Regions from separate parts of the Priestia sp. D51 genome, predicted to be linked through region 2. Evidence: riboswitches for the same ligand, from Rfam matches in the RefSeq annotation. Region 2 holds a riboswitch; the other holds the start of a gene.
What was found. A riboswitch is a leader RNA that binds a small molecule or an ion and turns the genes downstream of it on or off. The one in region 2 is predicted to bind preQ1.

Region 1 (8,831 bases), on a different contig from region 2:
GCGAACATGGCATGATTCGCGCAAAAACACTTCAGTATTTGTCATACTGGGCAAGTAAAGGCTACGTCGTTGTTGCGACTCAATACAGGGGAAATGGCGGAAGTGAAGGAACAGAGACGTACGGCGGTAAAGATATTGACGACGTATTAAATCTTGTTAAATGGGGAGAACAGCTTCCTTACGTAAATCACCAGCAAAAGGTAGCGCTAGGATATTCACGCGGCGGTATGATGACGTATTTAACGATGAAAAACGGCGTTAAATTTGATGCTGTTGTCGTACAATCAGGTATTACAGACATGTTTCAATTCTACGACCAAAGAGGGCCTGAAATGAAACAAGTGCTGCGGACAATTGTAGGAGATCCGGCGCAGTATCCAGAGAGGTATAAAAGTCGTTCTGTTGTCTACTGGAGCGATAAAGTAAATTCACCTCTTTTGATTTTACAGGGCGATCATGATCGTAAAGTTCACCACACTCAGGCTGAAAAACTTGTGAAACAGCTAGATGAGCAGGGAAAAGAATACAAATATGTACTGTACAAAAATGGAGACCATCCGCTAACTGCTTATTATGATCAATACAACGCGGAAATTGATAAATGGTTTAAAATACATTTAGCTAAGCAGTAAAGAAATTGGAAGCAGTTTTGATGAATGGAAAAGAGCAGCTTGTTTTATCCTACTACATGTAAGCATATAAAAAGGGGATGAAGCAAAATGACTCAGTCTAAAAGTCAAAAAGAGCGTCAGTGGAACGTACGAAAGCAATCACAAAACCCATCGCATGGAAAAGTAAAGTCTTTTGAAGAACTATCAGAAGAAATCACGCCTAAACGTAAATAAGCTAACCATCATATAAAAGAAGACACAAAAAAGGAGAGCTGAAGCTCTCCTTTTTCTATGTTTGTTTATGGATTTGTAGACCACATGCCCGCAGATTTGATAAAAATACGCGGATGCAGCTTTAATTGTGCTACCATAATTTCTGCTAGGTCTTCAGGCTGCATCACTTTATCAGGATTGCCATCCGTTAAGTTTTCTTTATATGCTAATTCCGTTGCTACTGTACTTGGTGTTAGAGCTGTTACACGAATATTGTGTTTGCGCACTTCTAGCGCTAAAGATTCAGTTAAGCCAAGCACGCCAAATTTTGAAGCGCTGTAAGCACTTGTAACAGGAGCGCCTTTTTGACCAGCAGTGGATGAAATATTGATGATGTCTCCACCATTTTTTTCGATTAATTGAGGTAGAACGGCGCGCGTTACGTAGTAAACGCCCATTAAATTCACATCAATGATTTGTTTCCACTCAGCTGGGTCTAGCTCTAAAAAGCCTCCGAATTTACCGATTCCCGCATTGTTGATTAAGATATCCGTCGCCCCTAATTTTGTATGTAGATGCTCAACTGCTGCGTTTACTTCTTCCATAGAAGAAACGTCTGCTGTTGCATAAGCAACTTGTACATCAAATGCTTCCAGTTCAGAAGCAACAGCCTTTAAATCTGCCTCTGTACGAGCAATTAAACCGATATTTACGCCTTCTTTTGCTAATTCAATTGCAGTTGAACGACCAATGCCTTTTCCTGCTCCTGTAATAAGAGCTACTTTGCCTTTAAGTGATTGTGCCATGTATAGACTCCTTTCAATGTTCCGTATAAACATTCTTCATAATAACGAAGAATTATCCATTACTATCCTATAGAAATGCACAAATGATGTCAAAAATAAAGATTATTAAAATGGCTTCAAGTATAAATTTCCTTTTCATACAAAAACTATAGAGACTAAAAAGAAGAAATTCCGTTTCTTTTCGTTCAATGTAGTGGAGGATGAACAATGCGTATTAAAAAACTGTCGGAGTTAACGAATAAATCCAAACAGCGGAAAGAAAAAGCTGGTGAATCGAAGGACTCTAAGGCAACTAGTGCTTCTTCCACTGAGGAAGAGCAGAAATTGTCGGAGAGAGTGGGAGATAATATATTCCACATGAAAAAAGCATTGGGACAGAGCACGGACTTAGTGACAAGAGAGTTTCGAATTTCAATTGAAGAAAAATTCACTTTAGGTGTTGCTTACATCGACGGATTGGTAAATAAAGATGAAGTTGAACACTATGCGCTGGACTCCATTATGCATTATCACGATGAGCATTTAACTCATGATGACGGTGTCGTTAATATGTACGAGTTGATTAAAAGCTATAGTTTGGCGGCCGGTGAAATTATGGAAGCCAAAACATTGGATGATGCTCTTCTTCATGTTTTATCAGGAGATACCGTGCTGTTTTTAGAAGGGTATCAAACGTGTATTGTGGCAAGTACAAGAGGGTGGAGAGACAGGGCTGTTTCTGAACCACAATCTCAGACCGTTGTAAGAGGACCTCGAGACAGTTTTACAGAAACACTGCGAACGAATACCGCATTGATTCGGCGCCGAATAAAATCTCCAAAACTTTGGATTGAATCTCAGCAAATAGGAGAGTTTACAAAAACGGATATTGCGCTCGTTTATATAGACGGCATTGCGGATGAACAGGTCATTCAAGAGGTAAAAGAGCGTCTTTCTAAAATTGATATAGACGGTATTTTGGAGAGCGGATATATCGAAGAGTTGATTCAAGATGAAGATTATACACCTTTTCCTACTATGCATAACACGGAGCGTCCAGACTCCGTGGCAGCAGGTCTTTTAGAGGGGCGGATAGCCATTTTAGTAGACGGTACACCTTTTGTATTGATGGTTCCTGCCCTATTTATTCAATTTTTTCAGGCGGCCGAAGATTATTACCAGCGCGCAGATATTAGTACATTGATTCGCTTAATGCGCTACATGGCATTTTTCTTAGCCCTTTTAACACCTTCTGCTTATATTGCTTTAACTACTTTTCATCAAGAGATGCTTCCTTTTGCTTTGTTAATTAGTATTGCAGCTCAAAGGGAAGGTGTGCCTTTTCCAGCTATTATTGAAGCGTTTATTATGGAAATCACGTTTGAAATTTTGCGAGAAGCGGGAGTCCGATTGCCTCGAGCAGTAGGTTCAGCTATTTCAATCGTGGGAGCACTCGTTTTAGGAGAAGCCGCCGTACAAGCTGGATTAGTATCGCCTGCAATGGTTATCGTTGTATCCATCACCGCTATTAGTAACTTTGTTTCACCGGTGTATGATATGGCCATTGCAGTAAGGATGCTGCGCTTTATTTTAATGGTTTTAGCAGCTACTTTTGGCTTGTTCGGTATTATCCTCGGGCTAATTTTAATGATTTTACATTTATGCAGCTTAAGGTCATTTGGAGTCCCTTATATGACACCTATGGCTCCCTTTGTGAAGCGTGATCAAAAGGATGTTCTAATTAGACGTTCGATCAAAAAAATGAAAACAAGGCCAAAGCTTATTAACGAGAAGAATATCTCACGTCAAAAGACGCAAAAAAACTAAACTGTGCAAAGGTGGCCGGTTACTATGAAAGCATTTCTGATGTTATGTATCTGTTCATTGCTGTTAAGCGGCTGCTGGAGCAGTCGAGAGTTGAATGAGCTAGCCATTACGGTTGCTGTCGGAATTGATAAAGCAGAAGATGGCATTATTGTTACAGTTCAGCTGATTAACCCTGGTGATATTCAGGCCAAAACCCCTACAAACGGGCCTTCTGTTACCACATTCTCTATTAAGGCTTCGTCTGTAATGGAAGGGTTAAGAAAAATAACGACAAAATCCCCGCGGAAAATTTATCTTTCTCATTTACGAATGCTAGTCATTAGCGAAAGCATGGCGGAAGAGGGTATTGCTGAAGTGCTTGATTTCTTTGCTCGGGATCATGAAGTGCGTACCGATTATTTTGTTGTTGTTGCTAAAAACACGAAAGCATCGAGCGTTCTGAACGTATTAACAACAATTGAAAAAATACCAGCTAACCATATGTTTGCTTCATTAGACGTCTCTCAGCGTATTTGGGCACCTACTAGAGGCGTAAAGTTAAATGAACTGATCAGTAACTTAACGAGCGAAGGAAAGCAGGCGGTGTTATCGGGAGTATTGGTCAAAGGCGACGTGAAAAAGGCAGGAGATATGTCGAGCATTTCCCGGACCAATCTGTCCACCCTGCTCAATTTTAAAGGATTAGGCGTCTTTCAAAATGATAAGCTGATCGGCTGGTTCAATGAAGACGAAAGTAAAGGATATAACTATATTACAGGAAATGTAAAAAGTACGTTAATTGTTATTCCATGCGAAGGAAAAGAAAAACAGCACGATATCATCGGAGTAGAAATGCTTCGAACGAACGTGAAGGTAACGGCTTCTATGAAAAACCATAAGCCTCATATTCACGTGGATTTAAAAGGTGAAGCAAACGTGGCAGATGTAGAGTGTCAAGTAAACTTACAGGATCCAGCTGTAATCAATATGCTCGAACGAAAAACAGCAGCGGACGTAAAAGAAAAAATGAATGACGCAGTGGAAAAAGCTCAAAAAGATTATAAAAGTGATATCTTCGGTTTTGGAGAAACGTTTTACAGACAAGATGTAAAGAGATGGTACAAAATGAAAAGAGACTGGAACAGAATTTACGCAGAAGATTTAACCGTCGATTTAGATGCCAAAGTTCAAATTCGTCGCTTAGGCACGTTAAATAACTCATATATGAAGCAAATGAAGCATTAAGGAGAAAGAAAATGGAGGGATTTATCGCCTTATTGGTACTTCTTGCTTTTTTGACTAAAAAAATTATGATTAACTTCCGAAAGGAAAAGTATTACCGTGAAATCGTTGTCTATCTTTGTCTTATAGGTATGGGTTTATTCTTTTGGGGAGCCATTACACTCCGTAAAGAAGTACCTACGCCTCTGTACTTTTTAGAGGAACTCATTAAGCCTCTTACTAAAACCGTTCATCATCTGTTATTTACGTAAGCATGTAGGAGAGAAGGGGTGTATGATGCAAATAAAAGAATTTATTACTCCGAAACAACTTCTTTTTCTCATTTATTTTTTTTGTATCGGAAGCGCTATTTTGGCAGTTCCGGCTACGTTATTAGAAACGAATAGACAAAATGCCTGGGTATGTAGTGTGCTTGCTATTGGCTTTGCCCTTTTAATTGTTGCGGTGCTGTTATGGCTGATGCACCGTTACCCTCAGCAAACGTTCATTGAAATAGCTAAAAAAGCGCTAGGTCCTTACGCCGGAGCGTGTATGTCTCTTATTTACATTTTTTTTATGTTCATTCAATCTACGTTTTCCCTTCGAGATATCAGTACATTTATGACGACGCAAATTGTCCCTGAAACGCTGCCTACGTGGATTCATGCTCTTGTGATTTTAGCGGTTATATACGGAGGGTATTTAGGCATTGAAGTGATAGCGAGAACCGCGGAAATCTTTTTACCGTGGATCGTCGTCCCTTTTTTATTGTTAATTTCGTTAAATATTCCTCAGATGAAACTGGATCGTCTTTACCCTTTGTTTGAATTCCGCATGGATGATTTAGTGTTAGGGACCACGTATTTCTTAGGAAATCCGTTTATGGAATTGATTTTTGTGCTAATGATTACGCCTCATATAAAAGGTGGCAAAAAGGTAAAAAGAATGATTGTTATCGGCACTGTGGCATCGGGCTTGACGATTACGATTGCAGTTGCGGCTTGTATATTAGCTCTTGGCGCGAATATTGCATCAATGCACAGCTACCCAGTTTATTTATTAGGAAAAATGATTTCGTTAGGTGCAACGATACAGCATGTTGAAGTATTAGTAGCTATTATTTGGATGTTATCTATCTTTTTTAAAGTTGTCATTGTGTTCTATGCTATTCAGTTAAGTATCGCTCAATTATGTAATTTACGGGTGCGCAATTTTTTGAGCTTTCCTTTAGGTCTAATCATTACAGGCGTGGCGTATTACATTATTCCAAATACAGCATACTTCAATTATTTTGAAAAATATTACTGGCCGTTTTATTTATTTGTACTAAGCGTCTGTTTTCCGTTGTTATTTATTGCGCTTTCTTATAGAAAGAGAAATAAGACAGCTAAAGGTGATAGAAGCCAACAAACATAGCATTATTTATACGTATGTGGTATAGTATACGATGACAATTCAAGAAGAAACGCCGTACACGTTTGTATATGTACGGGAGAGGTTCGAAAACTCCCTCTATAAAAAACTAAGATCATCGTTGATGACAAAAGACACGGTTTTAGCGTGTCTTCTTTCACGTGCTTTTCTATCAACACGTCTTTTTGACGTGTATGCTGGCGAGGACGTGTATCTTAGTTGCTTTTTAGGGAGATTGCTGGAAAAGAGCAGTCTCTTTTTTGTGTTATAAAATTAGTCACAAAGGGAACGAACGGTTCAATAAAGTTTCTTCTTCTTTTGATTTCAATCAAAAAGGAGACGAACAATAATGATGAAAAATGAAAAAGCTATTGTTGTATTTAGCGGAGGTCAAGATAGTACAACATGTCTATTTTGGGCTTTGAAAAACTTTAAAGAAGTAGAAACGGTTACTTTTCAATACGGTCAGCGTCATAGTCAAGAGATAGAGGTAGCAAAAGCTATCGCAGCTGATTTAGGTGTGAAGCATACCGTCCTAGATATGTCACTTTTAAATCAATTAGCACCAAATGCCTTAACACGAGATGATATTGAAATTGAGCAAAAAGAAGGAGAGTTGCCTACAACGTTTGTGGATGGCCGCAATCTGTTATTTTTATCATTTGCTGCCGTACTGGCTAAAAACAGCGGAGGCCGTCATATCGTAACAGGCGTTTGTGAAACTGATTTTTCGGGATATCCAGACTGTCGAGACGTATTTGTGAAATCGTTAAACGTCACGCTTAATTTATCAATGGACTTCGAGTTTGTGATTCATACGCCGCTTATGTGGATTGATAAAGCAGAAACGTGGGCGTTAGCGGATGAGCTAGGAGCGCTTGAATATGTGCGTGAAAAAACATTAACGTGCTACAACGGTATTGTTGCTGATGGGTGCGGCGAATGTCCCGCATGTCAATTGCGAAAACGCGGGTTAGATCAATACTTGCAAACAAAAGAAGGAGGAGAAAAATAATGCTGCAACAAATGTATCCTCAAGTCTTTCATGACTATGAATATGAATTGAACAAAGATATGCAGTTTGCTGCGGCACATTTTGTTCCTCATACAGAAGCAGGAAAATGCCGTCAAGTCCATGGACATACGTATTTTGTAAATTTAACTGTTGCCGGAGATACATTAGACGAAGCGGGCTTTTTAGTAAACTTTGCGCTATTGAAAAAAATTGTTTCTGGTCAATTTGATCATACATTATTGAACGATCATTCTATCTTTAACGAAGAAAATCCAAATGATTTTCCTACAACTGAAGTTGTTGCTCGTAAAATTTATGAGTTGGTTCAAGAATATCTAGACACACTACCAAATAAGCCTTCTTGTGTACAAGTATTCGTGCGGGAAACGCCGACAAGTTACGTAGTTTACCGCCCAAAGAAGGTGAAAAAACGTGGCTAATACAATTCCAGTACTTGAAATATTCGGCCCAACGATTCAAGGGGAAGGAATGGTTGTAGGACGTAAGACGATGTTTGTTCGTACCGCAGGCTGTGATTATTCCTGCAGCTGGTGTGATTCAGCTTTTACATGGGATGGATCAGCTAAAAACGATATTCGTCAGCTAACAGCAGAACAAATTTGGACGGAGCTTAAAGAAATTGGAGGAGAGTGCTTTGATCACGTCACCATTTCTGGAGGAAACCCTGCGCTTATCAAGGCGATTGGTTCACTTGTAGAGCTTTTGCACAGTCATGGGGTAAAAGCAGCTCTTGAAACACAGGGAAGCCGTTATCAGGATTGGTTCCTAAAGATCGATGATTTAACGATTTCTCCTAAGCCTCCAAGTTCATTAATGACAACAAATTTCTCCGTATTAGACGATATTATAGAGACATTAATAAAGGAAAAACGCATGGCGCACATAAGCATAAAAGTCGTTGTATTTAATGATGAGGACTTTGAGTATGCAGCGTCTGTTCATGAACGTTATCCTGAGGTTCCATTTTTTGTTCAAGTAGGCAACGAGGACTTAACGACAATCGATAATGCGTCGTTAACACAAGAATTGCTTAAAAAGTATGAGTGGTTAATCGACAAGGCAGTGGCAGCTAAAAACATGAACGATGTAAGAGTTCTGCCGCAGGTTCACGCCCTTGTTTGGGGAAATAAACGAGGCGTGTAAGCGCATAGCAAAAAATTTACAAAGAAAAATAAAAACAGATATATACAAAATAAAAAAACGCTGTTAGAATGACAATCGTAGAAAGAGAGGAAATGCAAATGAGCGGTCGAAAAGATGAAGAATTAGAAGGTGTATCACTCCTTGGAAATCAAGGAACAAACTATTTGTTTGAATATTCACCAGAGATTCTAGAAGCATTTGATAACAAACATCCAAATCGTGATTATTTTGTGAAATTTAACTGTCCGGAATTTACGAGCTTATGTCCAAAAACGGGTCAGCCGGATTTCGCAACCATTTATATTAGTTACATTCCAGATGAAAAAATGGTGGAAAGCAAGTCGTTAAAGCTTTATTTGTTCAGCTTCCGTAACCATGGAGATTTCCATGAAGACTGTATGAATATTATTATGAATGACTTAATTAAACTGATGAATCCAAGATATATTGAAGTATGGGGGAAATTCACACCACGCGGCGGGATTTCAATTGATCCATATACAAACTATGGCCGTCCTGGTACGAAGTATGAAGAAATGGCTAATTATCGCCTGATGAATCATGATTTATACCCAGAAACAATTGATAATCGTTAATTCGAAC
Region 2 (8,831 bases):
TACGCTTGCCGCTTCTGATTATAACGGCTGGTTTGTCGTAGAAGCAGAACAGGATCCAGCGCTTGCTAATCCTTTTGAATATGCGTTAAAAGCAAGAAACTTTATTAAAGAAAAAAGCGGTCTTTAATTTCTATTGTAAAAGGTTTTACGCCTTTTATATGTTTATGAAAGGAAAGGAGGAGATGAAATGAAGCCAACCATCTATAGTGTGGCTGAAGAAGCAGGTGTATCAATTTCCACCGTATCAAAAGTTATCAATCAAACCGGTCACATTAGTGAAAGAACCAGACAAAAAGTAATTGAGGTTATGGGGCAGTTGAATTACCATCCAAGCGTCGTAGCATCTGCTTTAACAGGAAAGCCTACTAAAACGATTGGGCTTCTCGTACCCGACATCTCCAACCCTTTTTTTGCCGATTTGGCAAGAAGCATAGAAGACCGAAGTCATGAGCGAGGTTTCCATGTTGTAATGTGTAATACCGATAACGATGCGGAAAAAGAGAAAAAATATCTATCGCTGTTAATTCGTCAGAGAATCGACGGTTTAATTGTAGCATCTGCTTTTCGCAATGCTAATCTTTTAAAAAATATGCTGAAGCAAGATATACCCATTAGCGTTATTGCTTCAGAAATCCCTCACATATCTGTTAATACAGTGACAGTGGATGACTATAAGGGAAGCTATTTGGCGACTGATTATTTGCTATCTTTGCATCATAAAAAAATTGCGATTATTACAGAAAATGCAAAAAGTAATCACGCCCGTTTAGATGCTTTTCGAGATGCCATGCAAGAAAATGGAATCACTGTGTTACCTCAGCACGTTATTACGACCGAAGCAAGTATTCAAAAAGGATATGAAAGTGCTAAGCAAATTTTTTTAATGAAGGAGAAAGTGACGGCTATTTTTGCTTGTAACGATTTACTGGCTATTGGCGTCATACAAGCGGCAAAAGAATTCAACATTGATGTGCCGAATGACTTATCAGTGATTGGCTTTGATAATACCGTCCTTTCTACTACCATCACGCCCATGTTGACGACGGTAGCACAACCGACAAAAGAAATGGCTATAAACGTAGTGGATTTGCTGGTTAGAGAAATGGAATACTCAACGATGCATAAAGAACATTTACTTCTTGAGCCGAAATTGATTGTCCGGAAATCGACGGCTCCGTTACGAAGAAACGCCACAGCATCTGCAAATAATTGAATACAATCAAGAGTATTGCTGTTAATAAAAACTCTTCACAGTCACATATTCAAAAGAATGTATAAAGTCTATGAAGAAAAAATGAGTGATTAGTAAATTCTGATTGTGCTACTACATAAAGGAGGAAGTTAAACATGCTAGGTAAATTAGGTGAATTAAATAAAGGATACAACGTACTTACAGAAATGGCCGGTCAGCACAAAGATATGCTGATGGATATTGGGATTTATAATATGTCTCAAGGAAAAGAGGAAACTTTACTAGACAGCAGCAATGAAACGGCTATTCTTTTACTAGAAGGAAAGGTAAAGCTAGAGTGGGAAGGACATTCGAAAGAAATTCAGCGTGAGTCTCTTTTTGAAGAAGAGCCTTGGTGTTTGCACGTTTCGAAAAATGTGGAGGTTAAAATTACCGCGCTTGCCAATAGTGAAGTACTAGTTCAAAAAACGGATAATGAAAAAGAATTTTCATCAAAATTATATACGCCTGAAGACTGTCAAAATACAGTAGCTGGTGAAGGAGTATGGGAAGGTACCGCTCAGCGTGTCATTCGGACAATCTTTGATTATAATAACGCTCCTTATTCTAACCTTGTTATTGGAGAAGTTATTTCTTATCCAGGAAGATGGTCGAGCTATCCGCCTCATCATCATGATCAGCCTGAAGTATATTACTATCGTTTTGACAAGCCGCAAGGATTTGGCTGTGCAATGGTTGGAGAAGATGCATACCGTGTAGTTGATAATAGTTTTATTACAATTCCAGGTGAATTAGATCATCCTCAAGCAACGGCTCCCGGCTATGCGATGTACTTCTGCTGGATGATTCGCCATCTTGACAATAATCCATGGACAGACCGTATTATGGAAGAAGAGCATAAGTGGTTATTAGAGCCGGATGCAAAAATTTGGCCTGAAAAATAAATAAAACTCTTTATACGAAATGGGTTTCAAATGTTGAAAAGCCTCGAATAAAAAAATAATTATGCGTAAAATAATAGTTTATTTTTGTAAAATATGTTTTTATATGTTAAAGTATAGCTTGTATTAATATTCAGGCGATGATATCGCTCTTTTTGGCAGATTCCTTTTTTAGGAGTCTCTTTTTTTTCTAAACAGAAGCAAGAGATCGTATGTCAATCAAAAAAAGGAGATAAGCGTAGCCGCTTATCTCCTTTTCTTTTTAGCATTATCTAACGCTAAGTTCTTTTTCACTACTTTTTCTAAAGCAACTTCCACGTGAACATTTTTTTCATCGATGTCATTCACAAGCACGACGGTTCCTTTTCGTCCCTTAATCTTTAAATCATCACCCGTAGAAGGAATGTTTTCCCTCAGCTGGCTTAATAGAAGCTTTCTGTTTTCAAAAAAGTGGACAGCCACCATTTTATCTCACCTAATTTCATATGATATGTGTGATACAAAGATGTGTATATGAAATCCTTCCTATACATTATGCCGCCAGGGGTGGTTTTAGAACACGTTGAATAGACAATTGTTGCATCGATATATGAAATAAATAGGGTGGCATAGTTATAAATCTTCTATTCTTGGACATACTTATACTACTAATCTAAAAAGGGATGTGGATGAAAATGAAGGTGGCTATCGGATTAAGTGTATTTACGGTCGTTACAGGAGCAATTGCGTTAGGGTCAGTTTACTTTTTAGCAGGGATCTTTTCGTTTTTCTTAACGGTTTTTTCATAAAAAAATCCACCAAGAGGTGGATTTTTTTATTTAGCAGCGGCTTTTGTTTCATGAGGCGAATTGCCGATAAATCCAAATTTTCCGCCGACAACTTCTTTTACTTCGTGGATGACAATAAAAGAATTCGGGTCAATTTGCTGGATTTTCTTTTTAATTTTTAATAACTCGTTCTTTTTAATAACAACGTAGATAATGCGTTTATCTTTGTTGGCGTAGTAGCCATATCCATAAAAGATGGTAGCTGCATTTCCAAATTCACTGGTGATCACTTGCGCAATGTCTTTGTACTGATCAGACATAATCGTCATTGCTTTTTTGTTGTGGAAACCTTCGATAACAACATCGACGATTTTAGCACAAAGATAGACGAATATAAAAGTATAGAGGGTATTGTTGACGCCAATAGCAAAAACAGATGCTAAAATAATGACGCTGTCCATGTAGAACATGCTTTTCGAGATATTGTAGCCTTTTGTGTAGTTTAATAAATAAGCTAAAAGAGTTGTGCCGCCGGTAGATCCATCCGCGATAAAAATGAGTGCCAGTCCTGTTCCCATTAGTAAAGCCCCGAATACAATTCCTAAAATCATGTCGTGAACGTGAAAAGGAATATAGCTGACCAGACCTAAGAAAACGGACGTCATGACAGCTCCTAGAATCGTATAGAGAATGGTTTTTTTAGTTAGAAATTTATAAGCTAAGGCAATGAATACAAGGTTCACAAGAAATGTGCTGATACTTGTAGGGATATGAAATAAATAATATAAAACAAGAGCAATACCAACCGTACTTCCGTCACCTAATTTATTTGGAATGACGAAAAAATCAATGGATGCAGCAACTAAAAGCGCTCCGGCAATAATTAAAATGATGTCTTTATAGATTGTTTTCAATATGCAAACCTCCCTGATCATTAGGATATTTTCACGTGGAATCTTGTTTTTACTAGTGTTTCACAAATGATAAAATAAAAAACGTCTTAGAAATTGTCTAGTTATAAAACTGATCAACTTCTAAGACGAAGAATTACGATACTTGTATAGGTCTTGATCCGGCTTTTCTATGCTTCGATGTCACCGATTATATAAACCTCTGACCGCTATGTCAACGCTATGAGAGATGTTCAACTTTTCAAAAAATAGAAGGCGGTTTCCTGTATAAAAAAGAATCCTTTGCGACGGCGCAAAGGATTTTCAAATTTATTGGAATAGGGGGAATACGTTATTAGAATTGCCATTTTCATAAATTAATATACCTTTATTTTTTTAAAAAATTTATTTGTTAATGACGATTGAAAGTTTGTAATTCACATGCTGATTTAGCTCTGTCAAAAAATCATTTAATTCTTCATTCGAATGAAATTTACATTCTAGTAAGTAGCAGCCATCGCCGCTGATTTTAAAGTTGTTGATGACGTACTTCTTCTGACTTTCTACAAATGTAAGGTAGGGGTGGTGATGAATGCTCTGCGTATAGATATTTAAAAATGCATGGACGGTGTAGCCAAGTTTTCGTTCATCAATGTTAATTGTATAGCCTTTGATAATGCCTTCATCTTCTAACTTTAATACTCTAGCAGAAGCGGCTTGTCCGGTTAAATGCACTTTTTCTCCTAATTCTTTCATCTTCATACGTCCATTTTTTGATAGCTCTTCTAGTATGCGCTTATCTGTATTATCTAACATCGCTACAAATCCTTTCGTATTTCAAATCAAAAGGGTTAACTACTTTATGTCACCTATGTATACGGATACGTCTTCTATTTTATAATAAAGAAAAGTAAGAAAAAAGAGCAGTCAATATGGAAGACATGAAAGCAGCAGTAGTTTGCAAACAGCTAGATTGACGAAAGCTTAAGCTTGCTGTATGATTCTTTGAGTGTTTACGTGGTTCGTAACCATCCCACGTTAAAAAACTAAGGAGAGAATAGTAAGATGAATATAAGAACACTTTGCGTCAACGGTCTTTTAGCAGCTATGTATATTGCTGTTAGCATGTTAATTCAGCCGTTTGGCTTCACCAATATCCAATTTCGTATATCAGAAATGTTCAATCATTTGATTGTATTTAATAAAAAGTACGTGTACGGCATTGTACTAGGGGTATTTCTGACGAATTTGTTTTTTTCACCAATGGTCGCTTATGATCTGGTGTTTGGGGTAGGACAATCTGTACTATCATTACTCATTACCATTTTTTCTATGCGCTATATTAAAAATATGTGGGCCCGTATGCTTATTAATACACTTGTGTTTACGTTTACGATGTTTATTATTGCGTTTGAACTGCACCTAGCATTTGATTTACCATTTTTCTTTACATGGTTAACAACAGCTGTTGGTGAGTTTGTGGTTATGCTTGTTGGAGCACCAATTATGGCGGCAATTAATAAACGTGTACAATTTAATAAGCTAGTTGGATAAAAAGATGTGGCTGTGATAAATCTCACAGCCGCATCTTTTTTTCTTTGTTATTCTATAAGTGTAGTGATAAACCCCTTATTATTGAAGAGCTTTTCACGCATGGAAAAATTACCCATATCTAGCATGTAAAAAGAGCAGGTCGCTATTGCGTTCTGCTCTTTTTGCGTAACGCAATAGCGAGTATTCAATTAGATTATTTTGAAAGAAGAAGTGACAAATCTCACAGCGCGTTCTTTTTTCTTTTGTTACGATATACATATAGTTGGCAAACTCCTTATCGAAAAGTTTTTCGCACAACAACACATTACCTATGCGTAGCAATTAAAAAAGCAGACCGACAAGGTTTGCTTTTTTAATTGTGTATTTTTACCATTAAATAACTTTTTTGAGTTATAATTGTAAAATAATCTTTGTTACGAGAGAGGGGATTATTTTTTGAATAGAAAGTTAGGAATTCTTGTTTTATTAGTGTTAGCTATCTTATTTGCCGGGTGTTCAAAAGAAGAAGACAACGTTCCTTTAAGAGAACTAGAAAAGATCCATATTAACGTCATCAAAGAACAAAAGATGAAGCAAGGGATTTCGTATGAATTGGAATTCGTAAACAAGAGCGATTTGACCATCAAACAAAACGACGTATTTTTATCGTATCCACTAAAAATAAAAAACGGTTATTCTGAAAATAAATTTAAGGTGTTAGCAGAAGGCAATAAGTTAAATATTAAGCCAAAACAAAAGGTAAAGTTGACTGCATTTCTTCCTTATAAAGGAATTAATAAAGAAGCGTTAGCTATTGATGAGCCTGACGTAAAGTGCATAGGATATTGGAATAAGATCGATGACTACCATCAATTTTCTTTTGGAGGATCTTTGAAGCGAGAATAACACATGGATCTGTTAAATAATGGAACTTATGAAGCGTGAAATCGTATATAAATCAAGGGGGAGATTTTATTGAAGAGATATGGACTATTTATCATTAGTTTCATCGTTTTCTTGGGTAGCTTTCAACTGCTATCAGGAATGATTCTTACGCTCTTATATGTTCCAGAAAGTTCGACTATGTGGAGCTCAATCGAAGGATTATCAAGTAAAGTAACGTTTGGCAGTTATTCTGGTAGCTTTGCTTTTATGATTCCCGCTGTAGCAGCTACAGCCGCTTTTTTTATCTCTAAAAAATGGGTTAGGAAAAGTGTATAAGAAACTAATAGCGGTGGTGAATAAACAGTGAATGTAGACACGGATAGATTAGTTAGCTTCTTTATTTTATGGGGAACACCCGCTGCTTTTAGTATAATAGAGTACTTTAAACTGAGTAAGACTGAAAAACAAGAAGCTATACGAGACTTAACATCATTAAAATCGATTATAACAACAGGCTTTATATTGATTGGAGGAGTGATGGCGAGTTTAGGTAGAGTATTATCGCTGCTGCCTCTGCACATTATAGGTACTTTTATTTTAGTCATTGGTGGTATCGCGGGCGCTATTGAAGCATGGAAAACAGAAAAAAAGAGAGGTATTATTATTCTTGCTTTCATAGTATCTATGATTGCTTTTACATTTGTAATATAAATTCGGCATGTAACAAGAGCTGCTCATGACTTGAGCAGCTCTTGTTAGTTTCTTATTTATTGCGTCTCCAGCTGCTGGTCTTTTTTCTTTAACGTAAGAGCGAGCAGGAACGAAACGATAGCGAAAGCGATGGCTACATAATAGACGGTATGGACCCCGCTTGTCATACTTTTTATTTGTAACAGCGTTTTATTCGTTTCATTTGATTGTTGAATAAAGTGCTGAGAAGCCATTGTCATAATACTTGTATACAAAGCGGGTCCAATTGCGCCTGAAACTTGGTTAATCGTATTTGAAATGGCTGAACCGTGAGCGTGAAGCGGCTTAGGTACTTGATTTAAAGCAAGCGTCATTACGGGTCCTATGCTTAAACCTACGCCAATTGTAAAGGCAGCGTATAAAATAGCTGCAGTCATCGTAGTTGTTTCTCTTGAAATGTTAGTGAACAAACTTAAAATAAACGTTAAAAGAATTAAACTTGTTAAAAGCAGCGGTTTAAATCCAATTTTATCAAACAAACTTCCTCCGACCATAGCTGTTAGAGCCAGCGTTACTCCTCCTGGAAGCATAAGAAAACCTGATGGTAGCAACTCTATACTGATCAGTCAATCTAGACGTTTAGGTCTTGCATAGAAGTGGAGATTGACGTTAGTTTGACAGGTGTAAGCATTGCTTGAAATGTTAAGAATAAGATTACAAAGTATTTTGGATCTATACTTCTATTGCTGTTAAAAAAATATAGTCAAGTAATGAAATTAAAAGAAGACGAGAAGCGTATAGCATGTTACGATAGGGACGGTATAGAAATTGACACATATCGGTTTCTAATAGAAGAGACAAATTTTAAAATTTTTAAATGTAAGGTTGTGATTCACCTGAGACTGAATAAATTTATTAGCGAATCTGGCAAAGCGTCAAGACGCGGGGCAGATAAGTTAATTAGTGAAGGAAGAGTAACCGTTAATGGAAAGGTTGCAAAAATCGGAGATCAAGTTAAGCCTGGCGATGATATTCGAGTAAGTGGCCAACAGCTTCGGATTGCTCGAAATAATGTATATATTGCACTTAATAAACCGGTCGGCATTACAAGTACGAGTGAGAAAAAAGTAAAGGGAAACATCATTGACTTAGTCAATCACCCTTTGCGTATTCATCATGTCGGACGACTAGATAAGGATTCAGACGGCTTAATTTTACTTACAAATGACGGCGATATTATTAACGAAATTTTACGTGCAGAAAACAAGCATGAAAAAGAATATATTGTTGCAGTAGATAAGCCGATTACACCCGAGTTTATCAAAAACATGTCTGAGGGAGTAAAAATTTTAGGTACAAAAACGCTTCCTTGTAAAGTGACACAGCTGTCTAAGTACGAGTTTCAAATTATTTTAACACAGGGCTTAAATCGTCAAATTCGCCGTATGTGTGAAGTGCTCGGATATGAAGTATACCGACTTCAGCGTACGCGTATTATGAATATTCACTTAAACAACTTGCCTGTTGGGCAATGGAGAGATTTAACGAAAAAAGAGCGTACGCAGCTATTCAAAGAATTAGACTATGAACCTAAAGAGTGGTAAATCAAAAGACACCAGCCTGTTAGACTGGTGTCTTTTTTTATTCGCATACAACTACTTGTCTAGAAAATACGCTTTTGCGCGCTACGCAGCGATCTGAAATAGAAAAGCCAGCTTCATGAATCATATGGTCAATCGTGTCTACTGTAATCACGACTACTTTATCCGCAAAGCGGCGAGCGTGTTTTAAAATAGAAAGCTGATCTTCAGGCGTCGCGTGGGTGTAGAGATTGTAAGGCATGTCGATGATCGCTACGTCATAGTGAGTGGTAACATCCGAAATCGGTCCGGTTTTGACATCACCCTTTAAGCCGAAATGCGCAATATTTTCA

Region 1: another riboswitch for preQ1. It lies ahead of queC (7-cyano-7-deazaguanine synthase QueC); the one in region 2 lies ahead of ACNHOZ_RS23115 (QueT transporter family protein).

What each region holds. Positions count from the first base shown of each region.
Region 1 is NZ_JBLTIR010000003.1:693,165-701,995, forward strand. Features, by position in the region: gene ACNHOZ_RS15340 (alpha/beta hydrolase family protein) at 1-632, shown strand, start outside; gene ACNHOZ_RS15345 (DUF6254 family protein) at 720-845, shown strand; gene ACNHOZ_RS15350 (3-ketoacyl-ACP reductase) at 911-1,630, opposite strand; gene ACNHOZ_RS15355 (spore germination protein) at 1,838-3,436, shown strand; gene ACNHOZ_RS15360 (Ger(x)C family spore germination protein) at 3,461-4,660, shown strand; gene ACNHOZ_RS15365 (hypothetical protein) at 4,672-4,908, shown strand; gene ACNHOZ_RS15370 (GerAB/ArcD/ProY family transporter) at 4,931-6,052, shown strand; PreQ1 riboswitch class I at 6,125-6,168, shown strand; gene queC (7-cyano-7-deazaguanine synthase QueC) at 6,399-7,064, shown strand; gene queD (6-carboxytetrahydropterin synthase QueD) at 7,064-7,504, shown strand; gene queE (7-carboxy-7-deazaguanine synthase QueE) at 7,497-8,228, shown strand; gene queF (preQ(1) synthase) at 8,327-8,824, shown strand.
Region 2 is NZ_JBLTIR010000007.1:22,365-31,195, forward strand. Features, by position in the region: gene iolE (myo-inosose-2 dehydratase) at 1-127, shown strand, start outside; gene ACNHOZ_RS23090 (LacI family DNA-binding transcriptional regulator) at 188-1,213, shown strand; gene ACNHOZ_RS23095 (5-deoxy-glucuronate isomerase) at 1,348-2,136, shown strand; gene ACNHOZ_RS23100 (hypothetical protein) at 2,380-2,598, opposite strand; gene ACNHOZ_RS23105 (YitT family protein) at 2,948-3,814, opposite strand; gene ACNHOZ_RS23110 (Lrp/AsnC family transcriptional regulator) at 4,196-4,606, opposite strand; PreQ1 riboswitch class I at 4,802-4,846, shown strand; gene ACNHOZ_RS23115 (QueT transporter family protein) at 4,856-5,344, shown strand; gene ACNHOZ_RS23120 (hypothetical protein) at 5,780-6,229, shown strand; gene ACNHOZ_RS23125 (hypothetical protein) at 6,299-6,544, shown strand; gene ACNHOZ_RS23130 (hypothetical protein) at 6,572-6,919, shown strand; gene ACNHOZ_RS23135 (MFS transporter) at 6,976-7,509, opposite strand; gene rluF (23S rRNA pseudouridine(2604) synthase RluF) at 7,786-8,502, shown strand; gene ACNHOZ_RS23145 (TRM11 family SAM-dependent methyltransferase) at 8,540-8,831, opposite strand, start outside.